Regions from separate parts of the Cupriavidus sp. SZY C1 genome, predicted to be linked through region 2. Evidence: predicted binding sites of a transcription regulator. Region 2 holds the regulator's gene; the other holds the start of a gene.
The links. Region 2 encodes LexA, which represses DNA repair genes until DNA is damaged. Its sites were predicted from a motif close to ACTGTATNNNNATACAGT; they were not measured.
Positions count from the first base shown of each region.

Region 1: a site for LexA is predicted at 4,628-4,645, ahead of QTN24_RS07680 (putative DNA modification/repair radical SAM protein). Genes of this name have one in related genera too.

Region 1 is NZ_JAUANU010000003.1:296,044-311,413, reverse strand. Features, by position in the region: gene QTN24_RS07705 (NAD(P)/FAD-dependent oxidoreductase) at 1-385, shown strand, start outside; gene QTN24_RS07700 (Bug family tripartite tricarboxylate transporter substrate binding protein) at 497-1,462, shown strand; gene QTN24_RS07695 (AbrB family transcriptional regulator) at 1,541-2,617, shown strand; gene QTN24_RS07690 (DMT family transporter) at 2,634-3,476, opposite strand; gene gcvA (transcriptional regulator GcvA) at 3,575-4,462, shown strand; gene QTN24_RS07680 (putative DNA modification/repair radical SAM protein) at 4,654-5,868, shown strand; gene QTN24_RS07675 (UdgX family uracil-DNA binding protein) at 5,865-7,355, shown strand; gene QTN24_RS07670 (LysR substrate-binding domain-containing protein) at 7,368-8,330, opposite strand; gene QTN24_RS07665 (CocE/NonD family hydrolase) at 8,402-10,246, opposite strand; gene QTN24_RS07660 (hypothetical protein) at 10,423-10,572, shown strand; gene QTN24_RS07655 (tripartite tricarboxylate transporter substrate binding protein) at 10,601-11,575, shown strand; gene QTN24_RS07650 (hypothetical protein) at 11,711-11,938, shown strand; gene QTN24_RS07645 (MFS transporter) at 11,957-13,150, opposite strand; gene QTN24_RS07640 (helix-turn-helix domain-containing protein) at 13,267-13,713, shown strand; gene QTN24_RS07635 (LamG-like jellyroll fold domain-containing protein) at 13,811-15,370, shown strand, end outside.
Region 2 is NZ_JAUANU010000004.1:4,312-19,681, reverse strand. Features, by position in the region: gene rplI (50S ribosomal protein L9) at 1-335, opposite strand, end outside; gene rpsR (30S ribosomal protein S18) at 366-644, opposite strand; gene priB (primosomal replication protein N) at 648-947, opposite strand; gene rpsF (30S ribosomal protein S6) at 968-1,342, opposite strand; gene QTN24_RS08360 (asparaginase) at 1,457-2,470, opposite strand; gene lexA (transcriptional repressor LexA) at 2,693-3,349, shown strand; gene QTN24_RS08350 (hypothetical protein) at 3,507-3,680, shown strand; gene QTN24_RS08345 (cupin domain-containing protein) at 3,790-4,215, opposite strand; gene QTN24_RS08340 (AraC family transcriptional regulator) at 4,295-5,086, opposite strand; tRNA gene QTN24_RS08335 (tRNA-His) at 5,245-5,320, opposite strand; gene QTN24_RS08330 (hypothetical protein) at 5,442-5,702, opposite strand; gene dusA (tRNA dihydrouridine(20/20a) synthase DusA) at 6,453-7,457, opposite strand; gene QTN24_RS08320 (NAD(P)H-dependent oxidoreductase) at 7,887-8,447, opposite strand; gene QTN24_RS08315 (enoyl-CoA hydratase/isomerase family protein) at 8,582-9,664, opposite strand; gene QTN24_RS08310 (methyl-accepting chemotaxis protein) at 9,789-11,357, opposite strand; gene QTN24_RS08305 (sterol desaturase family protein) at 11,568-12,476, shown strand; gene typA (translational GTPase TypA) at 12,530-14,350, opposite strand; gene QTN24_RS08295 (MarR family transcriptional regulator) at 14,545-15,060, shown strand; gene QTN24_RS08290 (AdeC/AdeK/OprM family multidrug efflux complex outer membrane factor) at 15,151-15,370, shown strand, end outside.

The DNA.
Region 1 (15,370 bases), on a different contig from region 2:
GGCCGCGCTGGCCCGCGCCACGCGGGGCCGGGAATTCTTCGAGGTGCTGTACCGCCCGCTGCCGCAGTTCCGCCGCCCGGTGGGCGACACCATCGTCTGCCGCTGCGAGGAAGCCACGGCCGAGCAGGTGCGCCACGCCGCGCGCATCGGCTGCCAGGGGCCGAACCAGCTCAAGGCGTTCCTGCGGTGCGGCATGGGCCCGTGCCAGGGCCGCTTCTGCGGGCTGACCGTGACCGAGCTGATTGCCGACGAGCAGCAGCGCCATCCGCGCGACGTGGGCTACTACCGGCTGCGGTTCCCGACCAAGCCGGTGACGCTGGGCGAGATCGCCACGCTGCCGCAGACGCAGGCATCGCGGGACGCCGTGGTGCGATTCAAGAAGTAACGCAACACCCATACCTATCGAGCGGGACCGGCGCAGGCCGGATCCCGCCAGCCAGACCAGCACAGCGACGCGCACCCTGAGAGCCACCCCAACCTTCCAACGAGACTCAACATGGCGTTTACCAAGATCGTCCCCGCTCTCGCCCTTGCGCTGGCCGCTACGCACGGCCTGGCGCAGGAGCTGCCCCCCGGCCCCATCCGCATGCTCGTCGGCTTTGCGCCGGGCGGCGGCAACGACGTCATCGCGCGCACGGTGTCCACGCAGTTCCAGATCAACACCAAGACCACGATCGTCGTGGAGAACAAGCCCGGCGGCGGCAGCACGCTGGCCACGGCCGAGATGGCGCGCGCCCGGCCGGACGGCTCGGTGCTGCTGCTGGGCTCCGTGGGCGGGCAGGCCATCGCGCCGTCGATCTACAGCAAGCTGCCGTACGACCCGGTCAAGGGCGTGCAGCCCGTGTCGCTGGTGGCCCGGTCGGCCAATGCGCTGGTCGTCAACAACGACCTGCCCGTCAAGACCGTGCAGGAGCTGCTGGCGTACGCCCGCGCCAACCCCGGCAAGCTCAACGTCACGTCGCCCGGCAACGGCACGATCTCGCACCTGTCGGCCGAGCTGTTCAAGAGCATGGCGGGCGTGTCGATCACGCACATCCCGTATCGCGGCGATGCCCCGGCCATGCAGGACGTGATGGCCGGCCAGGCGCAGATGACGTTCGCCAGCCTGCCGTCGGCCAAGGCCGGCGCCGATACCGGCAAGGTGCGCATCATTGCCGTGACCGGCAGCAAGCGCGTGGAGACCATGCCGAACGTGCCGACCATCGCCGAATCGGGCGTGCCCGGCTACGAGGTGGTGTCGTGGTACGGCGTGTTCACCACCGGCGGCACGCCGATGCCCACCGTGAACCGCCTGGCGCAGGAGATTGCGGCCGTGGTGGCGCAGCCGGCCATCCGCGACACCATCGCCAAGCAGGGCATGGAGCCCAGCGCGCTGGGGCCGGTGGAATTCACGCAACTGGTGAACCGCGACACCCAGAAGTGGGAAAAGGTCGTCAAGGCCGTCGGCATCAAGCTGGACTGAGCGGCGGCCCGGTGGCGGGATAGAATCCAGCCTCCGATCCTCGTCGATCTCCCTCCACGGGCGCCCCCGCCGCACGCGATGTCGAACCAACGCTGGGCCTTGCACTGGCCCGTCGTCCTGGCCTGTACGCTGGGACTGGGCTGGCTGCTGCAGCCGGTGATCGCCACGGCCAGCGTGCTGGTGGCGGCGATGGCCTGCGGCATGGCCGCCGGCTGCCTCGACGTCCGCCTGCGCATCGCGCCCCGGCTCACCGCCCTGGCGCAGGCGCTGACGGGCACGGCCATCGCCAGCACGCTGCATCTTTCCGAACTGCTGGAAGCGGCATCCGACGGACTGGTGGTGCTGGGCGTGGCGCTGACCATCGGCAGTGCCGCGCTGGTCGGCTGGCTGCTGGTGCGGTATTCGCGGCTGCCCGGCACGACCGGCGCGTGGGGCAGCCTGCCCGGCGCGGCGTCGATCATGGGCGCGCTGGCCACCGACAACGGCGGCGACGGCATCCTGGTCTCGCTGATGCAGTACCTGCGCGTGGTGCTGGTGGTGGTCACCGGGCCGCTGGTGGCCCATGCCATCGTCGATGCCCAGCCGCTGGCGCCGGCGGCACTGACAGCGGCCACGCCGCTCGCCGGCACGCCGTGGCAGATCGGCACGCTGGCCGCCTTCGGCATCGCGGCGCTGGGCTGCTGGATCGGCACGCGCTTTCGCATCCTGGCCGGCGCCTTCCTGGTGCCGATGGCGCTCGGCGCCGCGTGGGTGACCGCCGTGCCGGTGCCGGTGGTGGTGCCCGCCCCGCTGCTGGCCGGCTGCTTCGCGGTGCTGGGCTGGACCATCGGCCTGCAGTTCCGGCGCGACCTGCTGCGGCCCCTGGTGGCGTCGCTGCCGGTCATGCTGGCCGCCATCGTGGCGATGATGGCGCTCTGCGCCGCGGCCGCCTGGCTGATCTCGGCCACCGGCGACGTGAGCTTCCTGACCGCCTACCTGGCTACGTCGCCCGGCGGCGTCGAATCGATCGTCGCCATCGCGCTGGGCACGCACGCCGACATGAACTTCGTCGTCGCCACGCAGACGCTGCGGCTGTTCTCGGTGGTCGTCTGCGGGCCGTGGATCGCGCGGCGCATTGCGCGCGGCATCGGCCGGGACATCGCCGGCGCGCCGTGACGCGCCCGCGCCCGGCTCAGAGCCCCAGGCAGACGGCCCCGGCCGCCACCACCACGCAGGCCACCCAGCGCGCGGGGCTGACCGCCTCACGCAGCCATACCCGGCCGATCAGCACCGCAAACACCACGCTGGTTTCGCGCAGCGCCGACACCATGCCCATCGCCCCGGCCTGCAACGCCCAGATCACGATGCCGTAGGCGGCCACCGACACCAGCCCGCCGCCCATCGACGACACCGCCGACCACGGCGCCGTACGGATCGGCGCCCAGAACGCCTCGCTGCCGCGCGCCGCGACGAACAGTACCGGCATCAGCCAGTAGAACAGGAACATCCACGCGGCGTAGCTCACCGCCTGCCCGCCGGAGACCCGCACGCCGATGCCGTCGATCACGGTATAGAGCGCGATGATGGCCCCCGTGGCCAGCGCCGCCCACACGCCCGCGCCGGACACGCGGCGCCCCTGCAGCGAAAGCGCGATGATGCCGCCCGAGATCATGACGATGCCCAGCGCGTGCACGGGCCGGATCGCTTCCTGCGCGAACAGCGCCGCGCCCAGCGCGACCAGCAGCGGCGACGAGCCGCGCGCGACGGGATAGGCCACGGCCAGGTCGCTGCGGCGGTAGGACCGCACGAGGCTGACGTTGTAGACGATATGCACGAGCCCGGACGCGACGATGTACGGCCACGCGGCGGGGTCCGGCAGCGGGGACGTCAGCACCACCGGCGTGGCCACGGCCGCCATCGCGACGCTCATCCACGTCATGGACCAGAAGCGGTCGCGATTGCCGTGCAGCATCGCGTTCCAGCTCGCGTGGAGCACCGCGGCCAGCAGGACGGCACCGCCGGACAGACTCAGCATGGGGATCCCCAGGGGCAACGAAGCGTGCAGGTTATCTATCTTGTAGCCGCGCGACAAACCAGATAAATTGGCCGCTCGCCCCAGAAAAACTCTCTCCAATGGACAAGCTGCCGCCCCTCAATGCCCTGCGCGCTTTCGAGGCGGCCGGCCGGCTCGGCAGTTTCAAGGAGGCCGCCGCCGCGCTGCACGTGACGCCGGGCGCCATCAGCCAGCACGTGCGGCTGCTGGAGGACTGGCTGGGCGCGCCGCTGTTCGAGCGGCACAACCGGCGCGTGCAATTGACGCCGGCCGCCCGCGCCTACCTGGACGACATCGGCCCGCTGTTCCAGCAGCTTTCGCAGGCCACGGCGCGCTATGGCGTGCCACGGCCCGTGTCCCGTACGCTGTCGGTCAATGCGCCGGCCACCTTCACGCTGCGCTGGCTGGTGCCACGGCTGGGCCGCTTTCGTGCCGGGCATCCAGACGTGGAGGTCAGCGTGGAGACGTCCAACGATCCGCTGGACAGCCTGCAGGCGCCGCACGACATCATCATCCGGGGCGGGCCGGACACGTTCTACGGCTTTGCGATGCGCCCGTTCCTGACCGAGGAACGGCTGCCCGTATGCAGCCCGGCGCTGCTGGACCGGCAACCGCTGCGCGAACCGGACGACCTGCGGCACCACACGCTGCTGCATACGTCGAGCCTGCCACGGCTCTGGCCCGACTGGCTGGCCCGCGCCCGCGCGTCGGACCTGACGCCGGCCGCGACGCTGACCTTCGACCACTTTTACCTGACGCTGCAGGCCGCCATCGATGGCATCGGCATCGCCATCGGCCCCACCGCGCTGGTGGCAGACGACCTGGCCGCCGGCCGGCTGGTCATGCCGTTCGACGCCCCGCGCCTGCCGTCGCGCACCTACTGCACCTACGTGCCGGACGCGCAGGCCGAAGACGCGCGCGTGGCGCAGTTCCGCACATGGCTCGAACACGAAGGCGCGGCCGGCTGACGCGGCGCGGCCGTGCTCGGCTCGATATCGACCGGCTGCGACGTGACGCCCAGACCGCCAAAAACGCGCTGCGCGCCTGACGAATCACCCGCCGCGCGGCGCCTGCTGCCTTTTTCGACGCTGACGAAAATGCGAGATTGCGCAATTCCGGCGGTCGCGTAGAATACTGTATATCCATACAGTACCGCGTCATGGAACTGCTCAAGAAACTCGAAATCCTGGCCGATGCGGCGAAATACGACGCATCGTGCGCCAGCAGCGGCGCGCCCCGGCGCGACTCGCAAGGCCGGGCCGGGCTGGGCGCCACCACGGGCGCCGGCATCTGCCACAGCTTCACGCCGGACGGCCGCTGCGTGTCTCTGCTAAAAATCCTGCTGACCAATTTCTGCCAGTACGACTGCCAGTATTGCGTCAACCGGCGCTCCAGCAACGTGCCGCGCGCCCGCTTCGTGCCGGCCGAAGTCGTCAACCTGACGCTGGAGTTCTACCGCCGCAACTACATCGACGGGCTGTTCCTGAGCTCGGGCATCATCCGCAGCGCCGACTACACGATGGAACAACTCGTGGCCGTGGCCCGCGCGCTGCGCGAGGAGCACCAGTTCCGCGGCTACATCCACCTGAAGACGATTCCCGACGCCGATCCGCGCCTGATCCGCGAGGCCGGCCAGTACGCCGACCGCCTGAGCGTCAATATCGAATTGCCCACCGACGGCGGCCTGCAACGGCTGGCGCCGGAAAAGAACGTCCACACGATCAAGCGCGCGATGGGATCGATCCGGCTGGCCCAGGAGGAAGCGGAGACCGAGAAGCGGCCGCCGGCGGCCCGCGCGCCGGCTGGCCAGAGCACGCAGATGATCGTCGGCGCCGACGAGGCCGACGACCGCACGATCCTGCAGACCGCGCAGACGCTGTACGGCGCGTACAAGCTCAAGCGCGTCTACTACTCGGCGTTCAGCCCGATCCCCGACAGCCCGTCCGCGCTGCCATCGCAGGCGCCGCCGCTGCTGCGCGAGCACCGGCTGTACCAGGCCGACTTCCTGCTGCGCGGCTACGGCTTTCGCGCCGAAGAGCTGTTCCAGGCCGACGGCGCGCTGCCGCTCGACATCGACCCCAAGCTGGCCTGGGCGCTGGCGCATCGCGAGGCGTTCCCGGTAGACCTGAACCGCGCGCCGCAGCGGCTGATCGCGCGCGTGCCCGGCATCGGCATGCGCAACGCCAAGCGGCTGGCGGAGCTGCGCCGCACGCGGGCCATCCGCTACCAGGACCTGATCCGGCTGCGCTGCGCGATGGATACCGTCAAGGCGTTTGTCGTCACGCAGGACTACAAGCCGGCGCTGGCCGAGCCGACTTCCGACCAGTTGCGCCGCGCGCTGGCACCCGCGCCCCAGCAACTGGCGCTGCTATGAACGACGGCGTGGCGCCCGTGCTCGTCGTCGAAGGTGGGTACGCCGGCTGGCGCAAGCAGGCGCTGCATGCGCTGGCGCAGGGCTGGCGGCCAGAGGCGGTGGTGTGGGAAGGCGGCGGCGAGACCGCTGCTGGCGAGGCCGGCCAGTTGTCGCTGGCGATGGATGCGGCGCCGGCGTCGTCTACTGTCGACGCCGGCGCCAGCACCCTCACGCTGCGGATTTCGAAAGCATTGGCCGACCTGCTGCGCGACGCCGCCGCGCACCGCTCGCCGCAGCGCTGGGCCTTTCTGTACCGCGTGCTGTGGCGCTGGGCGCAAGGCGACCGCTCGGTAGCGTCGGCGGCCGACGAGGACGGCGCGCGGCTCTACGCGATGGCCAAGGCCGTGCGGCGCGCGCAGCACGACATGATCGCCTACGTGCGTTTTCAGGAGCGCCGCCCCGACATGACCGTCGGCACCGGTGACGACCTGCCGCAGTACCTGGCCTGGTACGAGCCCGACCACGATGTGCTGCCCTACGCGGCCGAGCACTTCGCCCGGCGCATGGGCGGCGCCACGTGGTGGATCGGCACGCCGGACGGCGCCGCCACCTGGGACGGCCGGACCATCCGCTACGCGGCCGCGCCGGCGGACCCGGCGGCCTTCCGCGCCGGCGCGGACCAGATCGAGCCGCTCTGGATGGCCTACTACAGGAACATCTTCAACCCGGCGCGGCTCAACGAGGCGGCGCTGCACCAGCATATGCCGGTGCGATTCTGGAAGGGGCTGCCCGAGGCGGCGCTGATTCCGGGCATGATCGCCGACGCCCGCAACGGCGCCCGGCGCGTCGGCCAGGCGGCGAACATCGGCGGCATGCGGGGCAAGCGCGTGGCGGTGGACGCCGAGCAGGCCCAGCCCGTGCGCGCCGCGCCGACATCGCTGGACCAGTGCCGCAACTGCGACCTGTGGCGCCACGCCACGCAGGCCGTGCCCGGGCGCGGGCCGGACACGGCGCGCATCATGGTCGTCGGCGAGCAGCCCGGCGATCAGGAGGACCTGTCGGGCGAGCCATTCGTCGGCCCGGCCGGACACGTGCTGGACGAGGCGCTGCGGCGCGCCGACGTGCGGCGCGACAGCGTCTACCTGACCAACGCGGTCAAGCACTTCAAGTGGTTCGCGCGCGGCAAGCGGCGCATGCACAAGACGCCGGGGCAGCTCGAAGTCGATGCCTGCGCGCACTGGCTGGACCAGGAGCGCGAACGGGTGCGGCCGAAGGTGATCGTCACGCTGGGCGCGACCGCGCTGGGCGCCGTGGTGCACGAGAAGATCCGCCTGCGCGACGCGATGGCGGCACCGCTGCGGCAGGGCGATACGTGGATCGTGGCGACATGGCATCCGTCGTACGCGCTGCGCGTGGATGGCCCCGGCGCGCGCGCCAATGTCGAAGCTGAAATCGAGGCCGCGCTGGCGCTGGCCCGGAAGCTGGCTGACGAGGCGCCGGCGCCGTGAGCGCGGCAGGCGTCAGCCGCCCTGCCCGTCCGCGTCGCGGCGCGCACTGGCCAGGCTGCCCAGCGGCGTAACGCCCTGCCACGCCTGCGAGGCGATGGCGTCGACGATCAGCCGCAGCAAGGCATCCTCCACGGTCTTGCACGCCAGGCTCAGCCGCGCGGCGCCCGCCACGCACAGGAACACGCGCCGCACCAGCGACGAATCGGAGATCGGCACGCACGCGAACGCGCCCGGCGGCTCGGTGGCCAGCGCGCTCCACGGCAGGATGGTCCAGCCCATACCGGCGCTGACCGCCGACAGCAGCACCGACACGGCGCTGGTCTCCGCCACGAGCTTCAGTTCCAGCCCGGCGGCAACGAACGCGCGGTCCGTCAGCACGCGTACCGAATTCGGAAAGCTTGGCAGCAGCAGCGGCAGCGCGGCCATCTCGGCCAGCGTCAGCGGCATGTCGCGCTGGGTGCTGGCCGGGCCCACGGCCATCAGGTCCTCGTCCAGCAACGGCACGAGGTGCATGTTCGGGCGCTGCTGCGCGTCCATGGCGATGCACAGGTCGAGCTTCTGCGTGGTGACCAGCTCGGCCAGGTCGGCGCTGCTGCCTTCGACGATCTCGACCGTCACGTCCGGCACGTTGCGCGTGACGAACTGCAGCAGCGGCACGGCCAGCACGCGCGACGTACTGGTGGGCAGGCCCACGCGCACGTGGCCCGACGGCACGTCGCGGCCATGGCGCACCGCCGCGTGCGCCTCTTCCATCTGGCGCAGCACCATCTTGGCGTGGCGGTACAGGATCTGGCCCGTCTCGGTGGGCCGCGCGCCGAACGGGCCGCGCACCAGCAGCTTGGCGCCCAGTTCGGCTTCGAGGTTGACCACGTGCTGGCTCAGCGACGGCTGGGCGATGTGCAGCGCATCGGCCGCGGCGGTGATGCTTTCGAGCTCGACGATGCGCGCGAAGTAGCGAAGCTGCCGGAAATCCATGACGACGGGAATACTTGGGGGCGGAAGCCCACTCTAGCACTTCACGTGCCGGGCGGGCATCGGCCCGGCCGTCAGCGCCCGCTTGCCGGCGCGGCCACGGGCACGTCGAGATGGCAGCCGTCAGGGCCCAGCGCCAGCGTCAGCACCGGCGGACGGCCATGGGGCACCTGCGGAAAGTGGCCCCGGTCGGCGCCGGCAATCGACACGCGCAGCCGGCTGCCCGCGGCCAGCGTCCACGCCACGGGCAGCAGCGCGAAATCGAGCGCGACGGGCACGCCCGGCGTCAGCCGCTCGGCATCGGCACGGCGATGCGCGCGGTAGGGCCACGTCGTGCGATACGCGGGCGGGCACGGCTCGGTCTTGCGATGCGACGCGCGCAGCATGCCTTCGGTGATGTAGCGCACCGTGCCGTCGGCCTCCACCTCGGACAGGTAGACGAACACGGCCGCGTCCGGCTGCGACGACGCCACCTGCAGGTGCGCCACCACGTGCCCCGCGAGCGACAGCGGGGCCGCCAGCGGCGCCGTGTCGAAATGCGGCAGCGCCGCCTCATGCCGGCCCCAGTCCGCGTAGTAGTCCTCGATATTGGCCGCGCCCAGGCGCTCGTAGCGCGTCTGGCGGCCGGTGGTCCAGTCGAAGCTGACCTGGGTGGACACCGTGGCGGGCACGTCCGGCGGCGTCCCGGTCAGCGCGCCGCCATCGGCCAGGTGCAGCCGGGTGGCGGCCGGAGCCGGCGGCCACGAGTCGGCCGGCTGCCACTGGTTGTCGTGGATGCTGTGGTAATGCACGCGCGCCTCGCGCTCCAGGCCCGTGTGCAGGCCCAGCAGGTGGTGGTCGAAGAAGCGCAACACCTCGCCCAGCAGAGGAAAGCCCGACGCCGCGCTGTCGCGCCACGGCGAGACGTTCGTGCGGGCGCCGTGGTCCCAGGGGCCCAGCAGCAGGCGGCTGTCGTGCGACGGCAGCGACAGGAAGCGCGTGATGGCGCCGTTGGCGTAGCCGCCGCCGTCGTACCAGCCCGAGATCGAATAGACCGCCACGTCGGGCGCGATGCCGTCGAGGTAGCGGTACGGGCTGCAACTGCCGGAATCGAGCGCGGGGTCGTGGAACGCCGCGCCGTCGCGATAGGCGAACTCGGGGGCCAGGTCGGCCAGCGTGAAGTTGTTGCGGTGCTCGGCGACGGCGGCGGCCACCAGCGTGCCGTCGGCGTCCTCGTCGGTCCGCTCGGGGCCCGCGAAGCTCGGGTCATTGAAGTACGGGAACCCGGCCACGAGGTCGCGGCGGTCCTGGTCCAGCGCAAGCATCAACTCGTCATACGCTTGCACCCACACCTTCGACAGCATGCCGCCCGGGTAAAGCTGCTCGCTGTAGATGTCGGACACCGAGAACAGCGGCGCGATGGCCTTGACGGCCGGATGGCCGGTACTGGCCAGGAAGCACGCGGCCGCGCCGAGATAGGAGATGCCGGTGGAGCCGATGCGGCCGTTCGACCACGGCTGGCTGGCGATCCATTCGGCCACTTCGTAGTAGTCGTCGCGCTCGGTGGGCGACCGCAGCGCGTCGCGCGTGCCGAAGCTGGCGCCGGTGCCGCGCACGTCCACCACGGCCACGGCGTAGCCCTTGGGCACGAAGGCGTCGCGATACTTGGCGCCGTTGGGGCTGGGCTCCGCGCCCGGGTGCGACAGCCGGAAGCGCCGGTAATACGGCGTGAAGATCACGACCGTCGGGAACGCATCGGGCGCCTGCGTGCCCGGCAGCGGCTGCGGCAGGTACACGTCGGCGGCAAGCCGGCAGCCATCACGCATCGGCAGGTAGCACGACGCCGGACGGGCCGGCACGAAGAACGCGGAGGGGCGGCTGGCCAGGTAGGCGGACGGCGGGGTCAGCCAGGCATTGCCACGGGTGTCGATGTCGGACATGGGAGCTTGAGCGGTGGGGATCGGGTAACGCCGCCATGGTACGGAGCCGCCCGGGCCTTCCGGAAAGACGAAATTCCGATCCCGCCATAGCCCCGCCCTATGGCCGATGGCGCTGGGGCAGTGCTGCGGCCGGCTTTCGCGGCGGGCAGGCACAGGGCCGGTGCGCGGCGCGCGTCATGCTGCGCCGCAATAGTGCAGCCGCGCGCCAGGGCGAGGCATGGCGGTCAGGGTTTGCCCCGGGCATAGCCGCGGCCTATGTTGGCATCGACAATCCGTATTGGCCGCCGATGGCGCAGGTCCCTACCATCGTCATGAAAATTTCGTGACTGGCTTCGATTCGATTGGAGAGTATTGATGTACCGACGTTTGATGGCTTCCGCGTGCCTTGCCTCGACCATGCTGTGCCTGGGTGCCGCACAGGCCCAGGATGCGTATCCGAACCGGCCGGTGCGGCTGATCGTGCCGCAGTCGGCCGGATCGGGCGGCGACGTGGTGGCGCGGCTGCTGAGCGACCGGTTGGCGCAGGACCTGGGACAGTCCATCGTCGTGGACAACCGCCCCGGCGCGAACGGCATCGTGGCGATGAGCACGGTGGCCAAGGCCGCGCCGGACGGCTACACGGTGCTGCTGACGGGCGTGTCGCAGATCAGCTTCAACCCGCACCTGTATGCGTCGCTGCCGTACAACCCGCAGAAGGACTACACGTTCATCGCGCCGGTGGTGGACACGCCGTTCGTGATCGTCGCCAGCAAGGCCAGCGGCATCACGTCGGTGCAGTCGTTCATCGACAAGGCGAAGAACAAGCCGGGCGGCCTGACGTTCAGCAGCGCGGGCGTGGGCAACTCCACCCACCTCGCCATGGAAGTCGTGGCCGACAAGCTCGGCGCCAAGATGACGCACGTGGCCTACAAGGGCTCGGGCCCGGCGCTGACCGGCGTGGTGGCCGGCGAGGTGGACACCATGGTGAGCGTGCTGGGCGCCGCGCTCCCGCAGGTCACGGGTGGCACGGTGGTGCCGGTGGCCATCGTCGGCGCGCAGCGCGTGAAGGAACTGCCGAACGTGCCGACGCTGAAGGAAGCGGGCGTGGACGTGCCGGTGATGCCTAGCTGGTACGCGCTGGTGGGCCCGGCCGGCCTGGACCCGAAGATCGTGACCCGCCTGAACACGGCAGTACAGACCGCGCTGGCCGACCCGCAGATCAAGGCCAGGCTGGCGTCGCTGTACCTGTTCCCGGTGGTGGGCAGCGCCGATGCGATCCGGCAGCGCGCGATGAGCGAGTCGAAGGTCTGGGGCGAGTTCATCCGCAAGCGCGGCATCCAGGGGCTGTAGCACGCGCGGCGTCGGCAATCGACCGACACCGGGGTTCACCTGATGGACGACAAGGAGTTCGGACGAGCGCGGATGCGTGGGCCGCGATGCGGCTCGTAGCCTTGAGGCTGTTCCCTATCCACCGCCTACGCCCCGTTGAATCCGACCACGCCCCGCCACGCTACGCCATCCGCCCCGCCCGGCCACCTGGACCGCGCCGCGGCCAGCATCTCGGCCCTGATCGCCAGCACCCAGGCCCTGGCCCACGCCACGCAGGCACTGCGGACATCGAACCTTGCCACCCGGCTGCGGCTGGCACAGCTCAACTGGCTGCCGTCGGCCGGGGCCTGCGAGCAGTGCGGGGGTGGCATCGGCGGGCGTTAGGCTGCAATAACGCAGCCGCTACGCGACGCTGGCCACCTCTGTCTCGGCCCTTCCGCTCCGCCGCGTCGCGGCCCAGAATGCCAGCGCCGCCAGGCACACCGCAAGCCCGGTCATGCAGACACCCGGCCAGCCCGCGCGGGCGTAAGTGGCCGTGGTGACGATGGCGCCAATGCCGCTGCCCGCCGCGTAGAACAGCATGTAGAGGCTGATCATCCGGCTGTGGGCATCGGGCCGGGTGCGCAGGATCAGGCTCTGGTTGGTCACGTGCAGCGCCTGCCCGCCCAGGTCGAGCAGCACGATGCCGACGATCAGCAGAGCGAGGCCGTGGACACCGTCGAGCCTGGAGAGCGGCCACCATGCCGCCATCATCAGCAGCAAGGCACCCGCCGTGGTGCGCTGCGCGTGGCCGGCGTCGGCCCAGCGCCCGGCGCGCGCACCGGCCAGCGCGCCCACCGCGCCGACGAGGCCGAACGCGCCAATCGCGGTATGCGAGAACGAGAACGGCGGCGCGCTCAGCGGCAGCACCAGCGCGCTCCAGAAGATGTTGAACGCGGCAAACATCAGCATCCCCAGCACGCCCCGCACCTGCAGCGTCCGATCGCGGCGCAGCAGCGTCAGCAGCGAGCCGACCAATTGTCCGTACCCCACCGCCGGTGCCGCTGCGGCCGTGGCTGGCAGGCGGCGGCGCAGCGCCAGCGCAATGCCCGCCATGGCCACGGCCGACGCCAGATAGACCGCCCGCCATCCGCCGATGTCGCCGACCATGCCGGCAAAGACCCGCGCGAGCAGCAATCCCACAAACACCCCGCTCTGCGCGGCGCCCACTACACGGCCGCGCTGCTGCGGCGACGCGGCGCTGGCGGCGTAGGCGATCAGGCCCTGCGTCATCGCCGTGCCGAGCAGGCCCACGGCCACCATCCCGGCCAGCAGCCACGACACGCCCGGCGCGGCGGCCACCGCCAGCAGCGCCACGACCAGCGCGGCGAGCTGCCACGTCATCAGGCGCCGGCGGTCGACCCGGTCGCCCAGCGGCACCAGGCACACCAGCGCCAGCGCGCTGCCGAGCTGCGTGGCCGTGACCACGCCGCCCACGGCCGCGCCGGGCACATGGAATTCGCGCGCCAGCACGTCCAGCAGCGGCTGGGCGTAGTAGACATTGGCCACGCTGGCACCGCTGGCGATGGCGAACAGCAGGACGAGGGCGCGCGGCATGGCGGCCGGATTCGACGGGCTAGGCATCGGCAAAGTAGTTGCAAATCGAAACCGGTTGAATGCTAGGCGACCTGGTTTTAAAATGCAACCACCTCAATCCGCCATCGCACCCGCGCATGCCCAAGACCCCTGCCCCGCCGTACCAGCCCTGCCCCGTGGCGCGGACGCTCGACGTCATTGGCGACCGCTGGACGCTGCTGATCGTCCGCGACCTGTTCGACGGCATCCGCCGCTTTGGCGACTTGCAGCGCAGCCTGGGCGTGGCGCGCAATATCCTGGCTGGCCGGTTGCACAAGCTCGTCGAAGCCGGCATCCTCGACACCCAGGCGGCGTCCGACGGCTCGGCCTACCAGGAATACGTGCTGACCGCAGCCGGCGCGCAGCTCTTTCCGGTAGTGGTGGCGCTGCGCCAGTGGGGCGAGCGCCAGCGGTTTGCGCCCGGCGAACCGCATTCGGTGCTGATCGACAAACGCACCGGCAAGCCGGTGCCGCCGATGCAGCCGCATGGCAAGGACGGCGCCACGCTGCGCCCGGCCGATACCGAGGTCCGCAAGCTGTCGTAGCGCCCGAGCGCCACCGAGTCGTCACATTTCGATCAACACCCTGTCACGGACGCTGGCCAGAATCACCGGCTTTTCGTGGGTCAACAGGGAAGTCGACATGCAAGACAAAACGCCGGGCAAGCCATCCGCCATCGATACCGCCAGCCTGGAGGGCATTCCAGACCGTCAGCGCCGCCTGCTGCTGAGAGCCGGGCTGGGGATGTCGCTGGGCGCCTCCGCGCTGCTGGCCGCCTGTGGCGGCGGCGACGATGCCGCGCCCGGCACGCCGCCGGCCACCAGCCCCGGCACGGGCACGGGCACCACGCCGGGCACCGGCACCGGCACGACGCCGTCGGCCAAGGTATCGAGCTTCGCGCTGGCCGTGCTGCCCGACACGCAGTTCTACTCGCGCTACGCGACCACGGACGAGAACCTGCAGTTCCAGCGCAAGTACGGCTCCACGCCGTTCATGGCGCAGACCAAGTGGATCACGGAAAACGCCGCCAGCCTGCGCATTCCGTTCACGATCCACCTGGGCGACGTGGTGGACCAGCAGGCCAAGCCGCTGCAATGGCAGATTGCCAGCGAGGCGATGGAGGTGATGGAGGCCGCCCGCGCGCCGTATTCGATCCTGGCCGGCAACCATGACGTGATCTCCGACGTGGACTACGTCAACGCGGGCAGCCAGGCGTCGAACACCGACGCGCAGCGCAACCTGGCCAACGAGCCCTACCTCAAGAACTTCCCGACCACGCGGGCGCAGCGCCAGGCCACGTTTGGCGGGCGCGACCCGTCGGGCTTCCACGAGTACCACTTCTTCGAAGTCGACGGCAACCGCTTCATGGTGCTGTCGATGTCGTGGCGCGCGTCGGACGCGGCCATCACCTGGGCGCGCAACGTGCTGAAGCGCTACCCGAAGGTGCCGGTCATCCTGTCCACCCACCAGCTGCTGAACATCGGCCCGGACGGCGTGAGCCCGCTGGAGGTGCCGTACGGCCTGATGCTCTGGGACAAGCTGATCAAGGACAACGACCAGATCTTCATGACGCTGAACGGCCACTACCATGGCGCCGCGCACCTGACCAAGACCAACGACTTCGGCAACCCGGTCGAGGAAATGGTGGTGGATTACCAGATGGCGTACATGGGCGGCAACGGCCTGATGCGGCTCTACGAATTCGACCTCACGCACAACAAGATCAAGGTCATCTCGTTCTCGCCGTGGGTGCCGCAGAAGCCCACCGAGACGCTGAACGAATTCGACGTGGCCGTGCTGACCGACAAGAACCAGCAGTTCGAGATCGACTTCGACTTCCGCAAGCGCTTTGCGCGCTTCAACCCGGACTTCGCCATCCCGGCGGCTGGCAACGACCCGATCAACGACCGCGCCAAGGCCGCCATCCTGGCCAACTACACCGAGCCGTCGGTGGCTGACAAGAAGGCCGCCGCCGATACCAACGACTATCCGCTGGTGGCCTCCACCGTGGCGCACTGGCGCTTCTTTGGCGGCGCCAACGGCGCGGCGGTGCCGGTGGGCCAGGTCATCAACGACATGACCGGCGCCAACCCGCTGAGCCGCGCGGCACTGGCCGATGGCGGCGCCGCGCAGCTGGGCGACGTGACGTGGTCGAACGACCACCACTTCCTGTCGGCCGCGCCGGGCAGCGTGAAGTTCGCC
Region 2 (15,370 bases):
GACTTTTCCACCTTGAAACCTTGGCCTTCCAGGGCTGCGGCGATGTCGGCGTTGGTCACCGAACCGAACAGGCGGCCGTCCACACCCGACTTCTGGGTGATCTGGACGGTCAGGCCGTTCAGCTTCTCGCCTTCGGCTTGCGCGGCGGCCAGCTTCTCGGCAGCGGCCTTTTCCAGCTCGGCGCGCTTCACCTCGAACTCGGCAATGGCGGTTTGCGTCGCACGGCGGGCGCGCTTGGTCGGGATCAGGAAGTTACGTGCGTAACCGTCCTTCACGCGAACGATGTCACCCAGGTTGCCCAGGTTGATGACTTTTTCCAGCAGAATGACTTGCATCGTGTATTTCTCCTTGCGGTCCTGGGCCTATCAGTTCTTGTGCAGGTCGGTGTACGGCAGCAGCGCCAGGAAGCGGGCGCGCTTGATGGCCGTATCGAGCTGACGCTGATAGTGAGCCTTGGTACCGGTCAGGCGAGCCGGCGTGATCTTGCCGTTGTCGCCGATGAAGTCCTTCAGCGTGTCCAGATCCTTGTAGTCGATCTGTTCGACGCCAGCCACGGTGAAGCGGCAGAAGCGCTTGCGCTTGAACAGCGGGTTCTGTTGCTGGAAGCGCTTCTTGTTCTTGTTGTCACGTTTGACGAATGCCATGATTCAATCCTTTTCGAATGCTTTACATCGAGTGATGTGAAAGACCAGCGTCTTGCTGTTGCGGTGCTTGCGGGCCAGGAAACCCTCGCAATCGATCAGCGTGCCGAGCGGCATGCGCTCGAGCCGCTGGCCAATGGGGCCAATGCCCATGGCCACGATCGCGAATTCCACCTGCCGGGGCGTTTCCGCCTCCATCACCTCGCCGGCATGCTGCAGGATGCAGTTGACGACGGGGATGCCGGCCGGCGTGTAGCGCAACGTATCGCGCTCGGCCAGCGTGGCGGTCAGCCGGAGCTGGTTCACCGCGGCACCGCAGTCCGCGCTCAGGCGGGCTGGCCTTCCGTGGTCGTTTGCGCGGCCTTGCGGGCTTCTTCGCGCTGCACTTCCTTCATCATCGGCGACGGCGCCGTCTCGGCCTTCTTGGTCTGGACGATCAGGTGACGCAGCACGGCGTCGTTGAACTTGAACGCGTGCTCGAGTTCAGCCAGCGTGTCCTTGCCGCATTCGATGTTCAGGCAAACGTAGTGAGCCTTGGCCAGCTTCTGGATCATGTAGGCCATCTGACGGCGGCCCCAGTCTTCCACGCGGTGAACCTGGCCGTTTTGCGACGTGACGAGCTGCTTGTAACGCTCGATCATCGCCGGCACTTGTTCGCTCTGGTCCGGATGGACGATAAATACGATTTCGTAATGACGCATTGACGCTCCTTTTGGGATGAGCCACCCGGGCGTCACGTCCGGTGCGGCAAGGTTGAATAGCCCGCGAGTATAGCCCGGAACCCCGCTGCTTCGCAAGGTTGCCGGGCCGGGGGCTCAATACGCCGCAAACAGCGCCTGCAGGCGCGCGGCGTCGCGAGCCAGGCCGGGGTCGGCGGCCAGGGCCAGCAGCAACAGCACCCTGGCCTTGTAGGGATTGAGGTCGCCGGCCGAGACAAAGATGCCGGCGTCGGGCGCCGGCCGTGCCGGGATCGCCACATGCCCCGCGCCGGTCCGCGAGCTGCGCACGACGGCCACGCCGGCAGCCGCGGCATCGGCCAGCGCCGCTGCCAGCGTCTCGTGGACCGACCCGTTGCCGGCCGCCGCCACGACCAGCCCTTCCACGCCCGCCGCCACCAGCGCATCTAACGCCACCCGGCCGGGCTGGGCATAGCTGGCAACGACCTCGACCATCGGCCACGCCGCCGGCACCGGCAAGCGCGCCGCGTCCGGCCGGGCCGGCTGTCGCGTGAAGCGGACATAGGCGTCCTGGACAAAGCCGACCGGTCCGGTCATCGGCGAGACAAATGCGTCCACGGCCGACGTATGCGCCTTGGTCACGTCCCGCGCGGCATGGATCTGCTGGTTCAGCACTACCAGCACGCCCTGCCCCAGTGCGTCGGCGCTGGCTGCCACGCGCACGGCGTCGAGCAGGTTCAGCGGGCCATCGGCGGACAGCGAGGTCGACGGCCGCATTGCCGCCGTGACCACCACCGGTATGGGGCACGCCTGCGTGAGCTGCAGGAACATGGCCGTTTCTTCAAGCGTATCGGTGCCATGCGTGATGACAATGCCCGCGACGTCAGGCTGCGCCGACCAGTGCGCCACGCGCTCGGCCAGTTGCTGCCACAGGCCGAACATCATGTCCTTGCTATCGACCTGCGCCACCTGCTCCGCTTCCACACGCGCCACGTCGGCCAGCGGCGGCACTGCCTGCACCAGTTGGGACACCGGCACGGTGGCGGCCTGGTAATGGGCGCTGCTGGCGGGACTGCCGGACGAACCGGCAATGGTGCCGCCGGTGGCGAGCACGACGATACGCGGAAGACGTGGGTGCGAGGAATCTGGCATGGGCGACGCTTGATCATTGGCGGCCGCCAGGCAAGCGGCCGTGGGCGCCGATTGTAACTGCCCTGCCCGCCGCCGCGCGCCCGTGAAAAACCCGTGCGTGCCAACGGGGTGTCGCGCGTGTCTGCCCGGGATCGCAAATTGTGCTTGCACTTCACACGATACTGTATAAAATCACAGCATACTGTTTAAACATACAGTGCTTAGGCACGAGACCGGCGAACCATGGCGACCCTGACACCCCGGCAGCAGCAGATCTTCGACCTGATCCGCGACACGATCCGGAACACCGGCTTCCCGCCGACCCGCGCGGAAATCGCGGCCGAGTTCGGATTTTCCTCGCCCAATTCGGCAGAGGAACACTTGCGGGCCCTGGCGCGCAAGGGCGTGATCGAGCTGACGCCGGGCGCGTCGCGTGGCATCCGGCTCAAGGTGGCGCGAAGCGATTCGGAACGCTCGGACCAGTTCTCGCTGCCGATGGCGGGGGTGCTGCAACTGACACTGCCGCTGGTGGGCCGCGTCGCGGCGGGTAGCCCGATCCTGGCCGCCGAGCACATCGATCGCCAGTACCAGGTGGACGCCTCGGTCTTCGACGAACGGCCCGACTACCTGCTACGCGTACGCGGCCTGAGCATGCGCGACGCCGGCATCTTTGATGGCGATCTGCTGGCCGTGAAGAAGGCCAGCGAGGCGGCCAACGGCAAGATCGTCGTGGCCCGCATCGGCGAGGACGTTACGGTCAAGCGACTCAAGAAACGCGGCGACACCGTCGAACTGATCGCCGAGAACCCCGATTTCGAAAACATCGTGCTCCATTCGGGGCGCGACGAATTCTCACTGGAAGGTATTGCTGTCGGCCTGATTCGATCGTCAGGTTTCTAGCAACAAGCGGAGACGCCAGAACGGCGCCTCCGTGTCTCCGAGACTTCGGCAGCACGGCCGTCTGCCCGGGTCACCCGCTTTGCCTTGCCCATGCCGCCCCGTCCTTGCTGGACGACGGGTGCGGACCACTGCTGACCGCAAATTACGAGGTGCTGCCATGCTGCAATCGAATCCCATCGCTTCCCGCCGCCCGGTCAAACCGGTACCGTTCCGCCAGATCAAGGGCGTGCGCGTCTACCAGGGCGCCCAGCGCCGCACGATGGTCGGCAATATGGCCGCCATCTGCCGCATGCTGGAATTGGCCGAGCCAAGCGCCAAATCGTTCGACTGAACCGGTTCGACTGAACCCTACACGTCCCCGTACTCCTGTCGCATTGGCGTGATGCGCACCCCCGGCCTTGTCGAACCCCGTCGGCGGCCGGTTTTTTCTTTGGAACGTTTCAGATCCACTGGTCATTCTGGACCGTACGCTCGCTCGTCGCGCCGTCGCCGGTGTTCACCACGCCACGCGGCTCGATCAGCAGCATCCGGACCTCCTCTGCCGCGCAAGGCTTGTGCTCGACGCCCTTCGGCACCACACCCATCTGTCCGGCGCGCAGGACGATAACCTGCTCGCCTCCGGGAGCCGACCGCAGCTCGATGCGTAGCTCGCCGTCGAGCACGATGAACGTTTCGTCCGTATCGGCATGCCGATGCCAGTCGAAGTCGCCTTTGACCTTCACCACCTTGAACTGGTAGTCGTTCATTTCCGCAACGACGCGCGGCTGCCAGTGCCCGTCGATCAGGGCAATCTTGTCGAGAAGGTCAATCGTCTGGCACTGACCGCGGCCGGCAGGCGCGACATGGGGCGTCGAGGGCGTGGACATCGTTTTCTCCGTTCAAAGGTTGACGTGCCCCAGCTTACGCGGGGCACTGGCCACCGTCTTGAACGATCGTGGGTGCTTGTCAGCGCCGGGCGCCGGCGCCGGCGACCTGCAGCCAGCGCGCCGGCGTCAGGCCGAACGTCTTCGAGAAATGGCGCGTCATATGGCTCTGGTCGGCAAAACCGGCCCCGGCCGCCGCATCGGCCAGCGAGGTGCCTGCCAGCAGCAGCCGGCGCACCGTGTCGAGCCGGCGCATGGTCAGGTAGCGATAGGGGCTGGTGCCGTAGAAGGTGCGGAAGTCGTGCGACAGGCTCCAGCGGTCGCGGCCCGTCGCGGTTTCGAGTTCGTCCAGCGTCACCACGCGCGTCTGATTTGCCTGCAGATAGTCGCGCGCCAGGCTTGCCGCGTGGAAGTTGCCCCCTGACCGACGCGCGGGCGTGCCGGCAACGGCCGCCAAGGCATGCGCCAGTTCGGCGAGCGCGTCGCTTTGTTCCAGCGGTTCGAGCGTGCAGCCGACATGCTGGAGCAACGTGGCGGTCGCGGCCGCCAGTCGCGGGTCGGTTGTTACCCCGCCCTCAAGGAACGGCAGCGCCTGGCCGCCGAGCACCTCTTGAAAAAGCGCAGGCTCGACGTAGATCATCCGGTATCGGAAACCTTCCTCCGTGCCGGCCTGGCCATCGTGAATCTCGTCGGGATGCAGCACGATGGTATTGCCGGGCAGGCTGTCCCGCCGCGCGCGCCGGTAGCTGAAGCGCTGCACGCCAGCAAGCGTGCGCCCGATGGCATAGGTGTCATGGCGATGCATCGCATACGCCTTGCCCCGAAACCACGCCTCGATGCGCTCCACGCCTTCCATCGGCACGGCGCGTTGCACCCAGTCAGTCGTCAAGGGTCGTGCTTGTCGGATCATCTGCCGGGCTCCACCGCGAACAGCAGCCAGTGAACCACAGGTCGCGGGAGTCCGTCGATGGCTGCGTCCGACGCAGAAAGCAAAACAGCCGCTCGAATGAGCGGCTGCTTCGGGAAATTCTTTGGGGTGGCTGACGGGACTCGAACCCGCGACAACAGGAATCACAATCCTGGACTCTACCAACTGAGCTACAGCCACCGTAGAGATTGCTTGCTGAGCGATGTGTCGATCAGCGAAGACCAAGACTATACAAGGATTCTCGGCAGATGGCTAGTATTCCGCACAAAAAATTTCGTACTGCCCGGTGCGCGGGATCGCTTCAACGGGGGCCTACCCACTTCGCTTCCAGCAGGACTGCTTCCTTGATAGCGGCGATCGTGTCGGCCTCGGTCGGAAACAGTCCGAGCAGGCGTTTCGATTTTCCGTTCAGGACGTCCCGCTGCAATGCCTTGCCGGCCTCGATGGTCGTGCCGGGATGCCAGCAATATCGGGCTGTCCACTTGCCGTCCTGCAACTGCTCCGCTACCCAGATGACCCGGTAGTCTTCGAAGACTTCACCGAACGGTTCTTCCGCTTCCATTTTGTTTCCTTCGGGCTTGTTTCGGTCTTGGCCCCGACTCAGGCCTCGGCATCGACAAACCCTCCTGCTTAACCCCTGCTTGGCGTCGTCCCTTTCGGCACGGCCTGCCTATGCGTATGCGTATGCCGACTGTCGCGGCATTTTCGAGCGCATCCTAACATGACCTCGGCGTCGCTCGACTTAAAATCATGGCACCTCGGCACAGTAGCTGGCGCGATCTGAATGTTGGTCAAAAGCGCAGAGGCCGCCCCACCAACGCGGGGTTTTGTCGCGGAGACGACTATCGGATACTCGTTCGCGAGGGACATTGACCCCCTCGAACATTCCCGACAGGCGATCTCCCGACGAGTTCGCCTGCTTTTTTTGGGGACGCACATAAAAAAAGAGCCCGCCGAGGCGGACTCTTAAATTAGCGATCTCAATGCCCTGAAGGCCCATTCAATGTAATGCCCGAATCGGCCGATCACCATCCGGGCAAACCCACGGGTGGGTGTGTCACCCGTCCGACAGCCGAAAAAAAGCCCGCGCACGGCGGGCTCAAAAATCAGTTGAAGAAAGCCCTGTATTCGAGGGCAGGCACAGTGTAAGAACATGGCCCGCTTTGGGCGAATTAGGGGAATCCCTTTGCTGGTGCGGGTTTCCGGCCACATACCCACCCGCAAACGCTGCTGGGGCATACATTTGCGGCTTCGGCACAGCACGATCGTTCGAATTTAGAGCTTTTCCTCCAGCGCGGGAATCGTCGCTCGCTTACGCCGCGTCCTGCATCTCGGGACGCAAGTGCGAGCGGGCTTCGACGAAAAGCGCCTCGACCGCCGCGCGCGCGCGGGCGCCATGCATGCGGCGCGCGTCCGACAAGACCCGTCGCCATCCGCGACCGCCGTAGACGCCGCGATGCAGGCCCAGCATATGGCGCGTCGTGGCGCCCATATAACCGCCCTGCTCCACCAGATTGCCAATGTAGGCTTGCATGGCCAGCTCGGCGTCTTCCCGTGTCGGCACCGGCGCCGTCGAGCCATAAAATCGCTGGTCCATTTCGGACAGAATATAGGGATCGTGATATGCCTGACGGCCGACCATCACGCCATCCACATGACGCAAATGCGTTTCCATTTCGTCGTACGACACGATTCCGCCATTAATCAGGATTTCCAGATCCGGGAATTCCTGTTTCAGGCGATATGCCACTTCATAACGCAGCGGCGGGATTTCCCGATTTTCCTTCGGGCTTAATCCTTTCAGAATCGCGTTGCGCGCATGCACGATAAACGTGCCGCAACCTGCCTCAGCCACTGTCCCGACAAAATCGCGGACAAAATCGTAATGCTCGACCGTGTCGATGCCGATCCGGTGCTTGACCGTCACCGACACCGCCACGGCGTCGCGCATCGCCTTGACGCAGTCGGCCACCAGTTGCGGCTCCGCCATCAGGCACGCGCCGAACGCGCCGCGCTGGACGCGCTCCGACGGACAGCCACAGTTGAGATTGATCTCCTGATAGCCCCACTGCTCCCCAAGTTTGGCGGCACGGGCGAGGTCTTCGGGCTCGCTGCCGCCCAGTTGCAGGGCGACCGGCTGCTCCGCAGCGTCGAAATCGAGGTGCCGCGCGACATCGCCATGCAGCAGCGCGCCCGTCGTCACCATCTCGGTATAGAGCCAGGTGTGCTGGCTCAGGGAGCGGTGGAACGTGCGGCAATGCCGGTCAGTCCAGTCCATCATGGGTGCCACGGAAATGCGGCGCGGATTCACAGTCATGGGTACGGTGACGTGGGCGCCCCGCCGGGGCGGCAAAAGCCGCCAGACAACCGGGACGCCGCGAAACTAGGGCAACCCGCAAGTATACGCGAGTTACCCATTTTCAGCGTTGGGCCCGGCGCCACCGATGCGCCACCCCCGCCACGGTTCGCGGCATGAAGAAAGGCGCCCGAAGGCGCCTTTCCGTGGCGTTGGCCACACGCACATCAGTGCATGAACAGCCAGATCAGGATCAGTACAAAGGCCGGTACGCCAAGCAGCCAGGCTAGGATGTAGGGCATGATGTTTCCTCCTTTCTATATGTCGCGTTCATGCGTTCAATATAGAAATGAGCGCCCCGCAGCGGTGTCAGGTCCGCCCCGCTTCGCTTTGTAGGACGGGGCTGACCACTGATGAATCAGGAGCGCCGGGCCTGGCCATTTCTTGCCCTTACTTGGCGGCGTTGCGCTCGATCCAGGTGGCGAACGTGGCCATGTACTTGCTCAAAAAGCCGCGTGTCGAGTCGTTGGCGATGCCGCCCTTCTCGTCGAACAGCTTGTCGACGCCGCTGATATAGGCTTCCGGCTGCTGCAGCACCGGGATGTTCAGGAACACCAGCGACTGGCGCAGGTGATGGTTGGCGCCAAAGCCGCCGATGTTGCCCGGCGATGCGCTGATCACGCCACCCGGCTTGCCATCCCACGCGCTCTGGCCGTACGGGCGCGAGCCGATGTCGATGGCGTTCTTCAGCACCCCAGGCACCGAGCGGTTGTACTCGGGCGTGACGAACAGCACGGCATCGGCGCGGCGGATGCGGTCGCGGAACGCCACCCACTCGGCGGGCGGGTTGGCGTCGTCGTCCTGGTTGTAGTGCGACAACTGGCCGATCCCAACCACTTCGAGCTTCAACTGCGGCGGGGCCAGCTCGGCCAGGGCCTTGGCCAGTTTCAGGTTCAGGGAATCCTTGCGCAGGCTTCCCACCAGTACGGCGACATCACGAGGATTGCTCATTACGGTTCCTTTCGCTGTTCACACGGTTCACACGGTTCACACGGCTTCACACGTTCGCAGGGCTGCGCAGGCCGGCCAGGCGGCCCGCCAGCCCAGCCGCCACTCTACTCGACTTGGATGACCGCCGCAGACGGCTAGCCTTGCAGCCCGGCCAGCGGGTGTTCCTCCTTGCGCCACTTGCTGTCGAAGAAGGCCCGCACCCGGGCCGGCGTCACCGCGTCCAGCCGGGCCGGGTTCCATCTGGGCTGGTGGTCCTTGTCGATCGCGAGCGCGCGGATGCCCTCGATGCCGTCGCCATGGCGGAACACGTCGTACATCATGTCCAGCTCCATCCGCAGTTCGTCTTCGAGCGACATCGTGCGCGCCCGGCGAATCTGCTCCAGCGTGACGCAGAGCATCAGCGGCGATCGGCTGCGCAGCGTGGCGGCGGTCTGGGCGGCCCAGTCGCCCTCCGCGTCGCTGACCGCCTGCACGATCTGCTCGACGGTCGGCGCGGCGAACAGCCGGTCGATCTGGTCCGCATGGTGCGCCAGCGCACTCTCCGCTGGCGCACAGCCCTGCGCGTGCCCGTCCGTGAACGTGGCGATGTGGGCCAGCACCGCGTCGCCGCTCTCGAATGACCGGGTCTGCAGCGACGCCACCAGTTCCGCCAGCGCGTTCGCCGGCAGGTAGGCGTCGGCCAGCTTCGCGTGGAGCGCGTCGGCCGCGTGGATGACCACGCCCGTCAGGCCCAGGTACTCGCCAAGCCGCCCCGGCGTGCGCGCCAGGAACCAGCCGCCACCCACGTCGGGGAACAGGCCGATGTTGGTCTCCGGCATGGCCATCTTGGTCCGGTCCGTGACGATGCGCAGCCGCGCGCCCTGCGAAATGCCCATGCCGCCGCCCATGACCACGCCATCCATCAGCGCGATGTAAGGCTTGGTGTAGCGATGGATCCGGTGGTTGAGCGCGTATTCCTCGACGAAGAATTGGTCGAGCAGCGGATCGCCGGCATGGTGGGCCTGGTGGAACCAGCGGATGTCGCCGCCGGCACAGAACGCCTTGCCGCCCGCGCCGGCCACCACCACCGCGTGCACGGCCGGGTCGCTTTCCCAGTCGCGCAGCGCGTCGGTCATCGCGCGAATCATGTCGAGCGACAGTGCATTGAGCGCCTGCGGCCGGTTCAGCGTCAGATAGGCCACCCCGCCCTGCACTGCCGTCGATACAAACTCCGTCATGTCCGTCTCCGTTCCATCTTCGTTCAGGTAGGCGGCAATTTTACGCCAGCCAACTTGCCAGGATTCGATGACGGCCGCTTTTCAGAATCGTCTCAACCGGCTGCGGGCCGGGGCTGGCGCCCGCTTACGCAAGCCGGAACGCCGCCATCAGCCCGGTCAGCCGTTGCGCCTGGTCCTCCAGCGATCCGGCCGCGGCGGCGGCCTGCTCCACCAGCGCCGCGTTCTGCTGCGTCATGCCGTCCATGTGGGACACCGCCACGTTGACCTGCTCGATGCCGCGCGACTGCTCGTCGGACGCCGCGCTGATGCCGCCGACGATGTCGCTGACCCGCCGCACCGCGTCCACGATGTCCTGCATGGCCCGCTCCGCGTTGTCCACCAGCGCCGTGCCCTCGCGCACGTTCGACACCGAGGCGCCGATCAGCGCGCGGATTTCCTTCGACGCCGCCGCGCAGCGCTGCGACAGGTCGCGCACATCGCCCGCCACCACCGCGAACCCGCGGCCGTGCTCGCCAGCGCGGGCCGCCTCCACGGCGGCGTTCAGCGCCAGGATGTTGGTCTGGAACGCGATCTTCTCGATGACCTCGATGATGTCGACCACCTTGTTGGCGCCGGTGTCGATCTGCTGCATCGTGCTCTGCACGCGCGCCACGGCGTCGCTGCCGGTCTCGGCCAGCTTGCGCGCGTCGACGGCCAGCGTGCTGGCCTCGCGGGCGCTGTCGGCGTTGTGACGAACGGTGCTCGTCAGTTGCTCCATGCTCGACGCGGTCTCTTCCAGCGACGCGGCCTGCTGCTCCGTGCGCTGGGACAAGTCCGTGTTGCCGCTGGCGATCTGCTGGCTCGCGGCGGCGATCGAATCGGCGCCGCTGCGCACCTCGCCCACCATGCCGGCCAGCCGCGCCTGCATGCGGTCCAGCATGCCGAGCATGCGGCTGGTCTCGTTGCGGGCGTGTTCGTCGGCCACGGCATCGGCGTCGCGGGCCGACGACGTGCCCAGGTCGCCATCGGCCATGCGCGCGAACCGGGCGATGGCAACGTCGAGCGGGCGGACGATCGACAGCCGCAGGCGCCACGCCACCACCGTGCTGAACACCAGCCCCAGCGCCAGCACGGCCACCGACACCGCCAGCAGCCGGTCATAGCGCTGCTGCGACGCCTGGTACACCGACCTGGCGCTGGCCACCTGCAGGCGGCCCAGTTCGGTGTTCACGGCCGTGAAGGCGATGTCGAGCCTGGGAATCGTCTCCATCACGGCCCGCATCATCGCGTCGCGGTTGCCGGCGTGCAGCGCGGCGATCATCGGCTTCACGCCCTGCTCGAACAGCGCCTGGCGCTTGTCGGACACGTCCTCGGTGGCGCGCGCCTGCTCCGGGCTGCGCGGGATGGCCAGGTACGCCTGCCACGCGGCATTCGACTGGCGCATGAAGTCCTCGGCCGTGGCCGCGCGCGCCTTCGCGTCGGCCGCATCGGTGGCAAACGCCGCCTGGTCCAGCAGCACGCGCACCAGCAACTGGTTCGAGCGCGCCTCGGCCAGATGCGTGGCCGCCGACAGCTGCTGCTCGTAGATCTGGTGCGTGGCATCGTTGCTGCGCGACATGCCGAACCAGCCAACGCCGCCGACAATCAGCAGCAACAAGTTTGTGACAATCGTCAGGAGCCACAACCGGGCTCCAATCGTAGTGTTGCGAAACATGGGGGCAGTCTCTCCGTGACGTGAAAAACGGCCACTCCTCCATGGCCGTCGCCCCAAAGAACGGCATCGCCGCCGCGGACTTGATGCACTTGCCGTGATGGTCTGTCGTGCGTTTTCGTGATGGTTTGCCCGGCGTTACGCCGGCGCCACATGGCGCCGTATGGAGGAAATCCTCAGTGCGAATCGGCTGGAAATGTGCACACTGGCGCCATGACGCCCGCCGCGCCCTCGCCCGCCCCCGCCACCGATGCCGCCGGATTCGACCCCGGCCTGATCCTGCTGGCCTTTGCGCCCGTGTTCCTGCTGACCATCGGCTGGGAGGCCTGGTACTGGCGCCGGCGCGACCCGTCCGTCTATAGCTGGCGCGACACGCTGTCCAACGCCACGCTCGCGCTGATGCACCAGGCGTCGGACGCGTTCTTCCTCTGGCTGATGATCCGCACGGTCTACACGTGGTGCTACGCCCACGGGCTGCGCGCCGTGCCGGAGACGTGGTGGTCGTTCGCGCTGCTGTTGCTGCTGCAGGATTTTCTGTACTACTGGTTCCACCGCGCCAGCCATCGCGTGCGATGGATGTGGGCGTCGCACGTGGCGCATCACTCGTCGGAAGGGATGAATTTCTCGACCGCGTTCCGGCAGAGCCTGACCTATCCGCTGTCAGGCATGTGGCTGTTCTGGATTCCGCTGGCGTGGATCGGATTTTCGCCAGATTGGGTGATCCTGGCCGTCGGGCTGAACCTCGCGTTTCAGTTCTTCGTCCACACGCGGCTCGGGCAGCGCTGGCCGCGCGTCGAGCGGCTGGTCAACACGCCGAGCGTCCACCGGGTACACCATGCGAAGAATCCGCAGTACATCGACCGCAACTATGCGGGCGTGCTGACCGTCTGGGACCGGCTGTTCGGCACCTTCGTGCCCGAGCAGGCGGCGCCCGAGTACGGCATCACGCGCCAGATCCGCACGCACAACCCGCTGACGCTGACCTTCCACGAGTGGCGCGAGATGCTTGCCGATGTGTGGCGCGACCGCGATCTCCGCTATCTCTGGAAACCGCCCGAGTGGCGCAGCCCGCGGTGCCGGACAGCCGGTAGCGCCGCGCCACGCGAAGTGGCAGCGGAATAAAAAAACCGCGCCACCCAGGGCGCGGTTTTTTTGGCGATTCGGCGATTCGGCGATTACACCGATTCGCGCGACGCACGCTTGCGCTCGTGTTCCTTCAGGTGGCGCTTGCGCAGGCGGATGCTCTTCGGCGTGATTTCCACCAGTTCGTCATCGGCGATGAATTCCACCGCGTATTCGAGCGACATCTGGATCGGCGGCACCAGGCGCACGGCTTCGTCGGTACCCGACGCGCGCACGTTGGTAAGCTGCTTGCCCTTGATCGGGTTCACGACGAGGTCGTTGTCGCGGCTGTGGATGCCGATGATCATGCCCTCGTACAGCGCGTCGCCCGGCTTCACGAACATGCGGCCGCGGTCCTGCAGCTTCCACAGCGCGTAGGCCACGGCATCGCCGTCGTCCTGCGAGATCAGCACGCCGTTGTGGCGCTCGCCCAGGCCGCCTTCGCGCACCGGCGCGTAGTCGTCGAAGATGTGGCTGATCAGGCCCGTGCCGCGCGTCAGCGTCAGGAATTCGCCCTGGAAGCCGATCAGGCCACGCGCCGGAATGCGGTACTCCAGGCGGGTGCGGCCCTTGCCGTCCGATGCCATGTCCAGCAGTTCGCCCTTGCGGCGGCCCAGCTCTTCCATCACCGAACCCTGGTGGCCGTCTTCCACGTCCACGGTCAGCAGTTCGTACGGCTCGTGCTTGACGCCGTCGATTTCCTTGAACACCACGCGCGGACGCGACACGGCCAGCTCGTAGCCCTCGCGGCGCATGTTTTCCAGCAGGATGGTCAGGTGCAGTTCGCCACGGCCCGAAACTTCGAAGATGGTGTCGTCGCCGGTATCGGCCACGCGCAGCGCCACGTTCGACTTCAGCTCGCGGTCCAGGCGCTCGCGAAGCTGGCGGCTCGTCACGAACTTGCCTTCGCGGCCGGCCAGCGGCGACGTGTTGACGCAGAAGTTCATCGTCAGCGTCGGCTCGTCCACCTTCAGCATCGGCAGCGCGTCCGGGGCTTCCGGCGCGCACACGGTGCAGCCGATGCCCAGTTCCTCAATGCCGTTGATCAGCACGATGTCGCCGGCTTCCGCCTGCGGCACGATCTCGCGCTCCAGGCCGCTGAACTTCAGCACCTGGTTGATACGGCCCTTGATCGGGTTGCCTTCCGGACCGAACTTGACCACCACGTCCTGCAGCGGCTTGGCACGGCCACGCGAGATGCGGCCCACGCCGATCTTGCCGACGTAGCTGGAGTAGTCCAGCGAGATGATCTGCATCTGCAGCGGGCCGTCCGGATCGTCGTTACGGACCGGCACCTTGGCCAGCACGGTCTCGAACAGCGGCTTCATGTCGCCATCGCGCACGTCCTCGGTCAGGCCGGCGTAGCCGTTCAGGCCCGATGCGTAGATGACCGGGAAGTCCAGCTGCTCGTCATTGGCGCCGAGCTTGTCGAACAGGTCGAAGGTCTGGTTGATCACCCAGTCCGGACGCGCGCCCGGGCGGTCGATCTTGTTGATCACGACGATCGGCTTCAGGCCCAGCGCCAGTGCCTTGCGCGTCACAAAACGCGTCTGCGGCATCGGACCTTCCACGGCGTCCACCAGCAGCAGCACGCCGTCGACCATCGACAGCACGCGCTCCACCTCGCCGCCAAAGTCGGCGTGGCCCGGGGTATCGACGATGTTGATGTGGGTACCGTTGTATTCGACGGCACAGTTCTTCGCGAGGATCGTGATCCCGCGTTCCTTTTCCAGGTCGTTCGAGTCCATCACGCGTTCAGCAATCTGCTGGTTGTCGCGGAAGGTGCCTGCCTGGCGCAGGAGTTGGTCGACCAGGGTGGTCTTGCCATGATCGACGTGGGCGATGATGGCGATATTACGGATGGCGCGGGTCATTCGGCGTCCCCTGAAGGCGGAGCTATCGGAAAAAATTAACCCGACATTCTAGCATGTTGCAGCGCAGAACACTCTGTCGCTGTTCAGCATAGTCGAGGAATCTCATTGCGGTTTACGCAATAACCAGTTTCGGACCTTGTGCATCACTTCTCGTCTGCTTATATTTGCCCAAGCAAAGATTGCAGTGACAAGAGATGACGTCCACAGCACCCCAACCTTCCGAAGACCTGTTCGATCCGGCCGACTACGAGATCGGCAAGAGCATCGGCTACCTGCTCGGGCGCGCCAAGAACATGCTGTCGCTTGGCGTGGAGCAGGAAGTCAGCGGCCTGGACATGACGCACGCCCAGGCCATCTGCCTGATGATGCTGGCCAAGGGCGAGGCCACCACGGTCACCGACCTGGCGCGCAATCTCTATACCGATGCGGGCTCGGTCACGCGCCTGCTGAGCCGGATGGAAAAGCGCGGCCTGATCGCCCGCACGCGCCGCGACGACGACCGCCGCGTGGTGGACCTGTCGATCACGGCCGAGGGCCACGCGATGGTCGAGCAGCTACCGGCCGCGTTCTGCAACGTGATGCGGCGCCATTTCGACGGCTTCACGCACGCCGAGATCGCGGTGCTGCGCGACATGCTGGTGCGCGTCATCGCCAACAGCGGCTGCCCCGGCGCCGACCCCGGCTGCCTGCTCGACCGCAACTCCGGATAGGCGCCGGCACCTCCCCGACACCGAACAAGTATTCCAATCGTCGGCAGCGCCATTCCGGAAACCGCCCGACCGCGCCACAGTTCACACCCTATGACAACCGCTCTCCTTGACACCCCCCGCGCCGCGCCCGGCCCGCTGCATCGCGCAGGCGGCCTGGCCCTGACGCTGCTGGCCGCCGTCGTGCTGGCCGGCTGCGCCGCGCTGGGCGATTCGCACAGCACCCAGACCGTGACGGACCCGGCCACGCTGGCGTCGCCGCAGACGTTTACCAACGACCACGGCCAGTGGCCATCGCAGGACTGGGTCGACC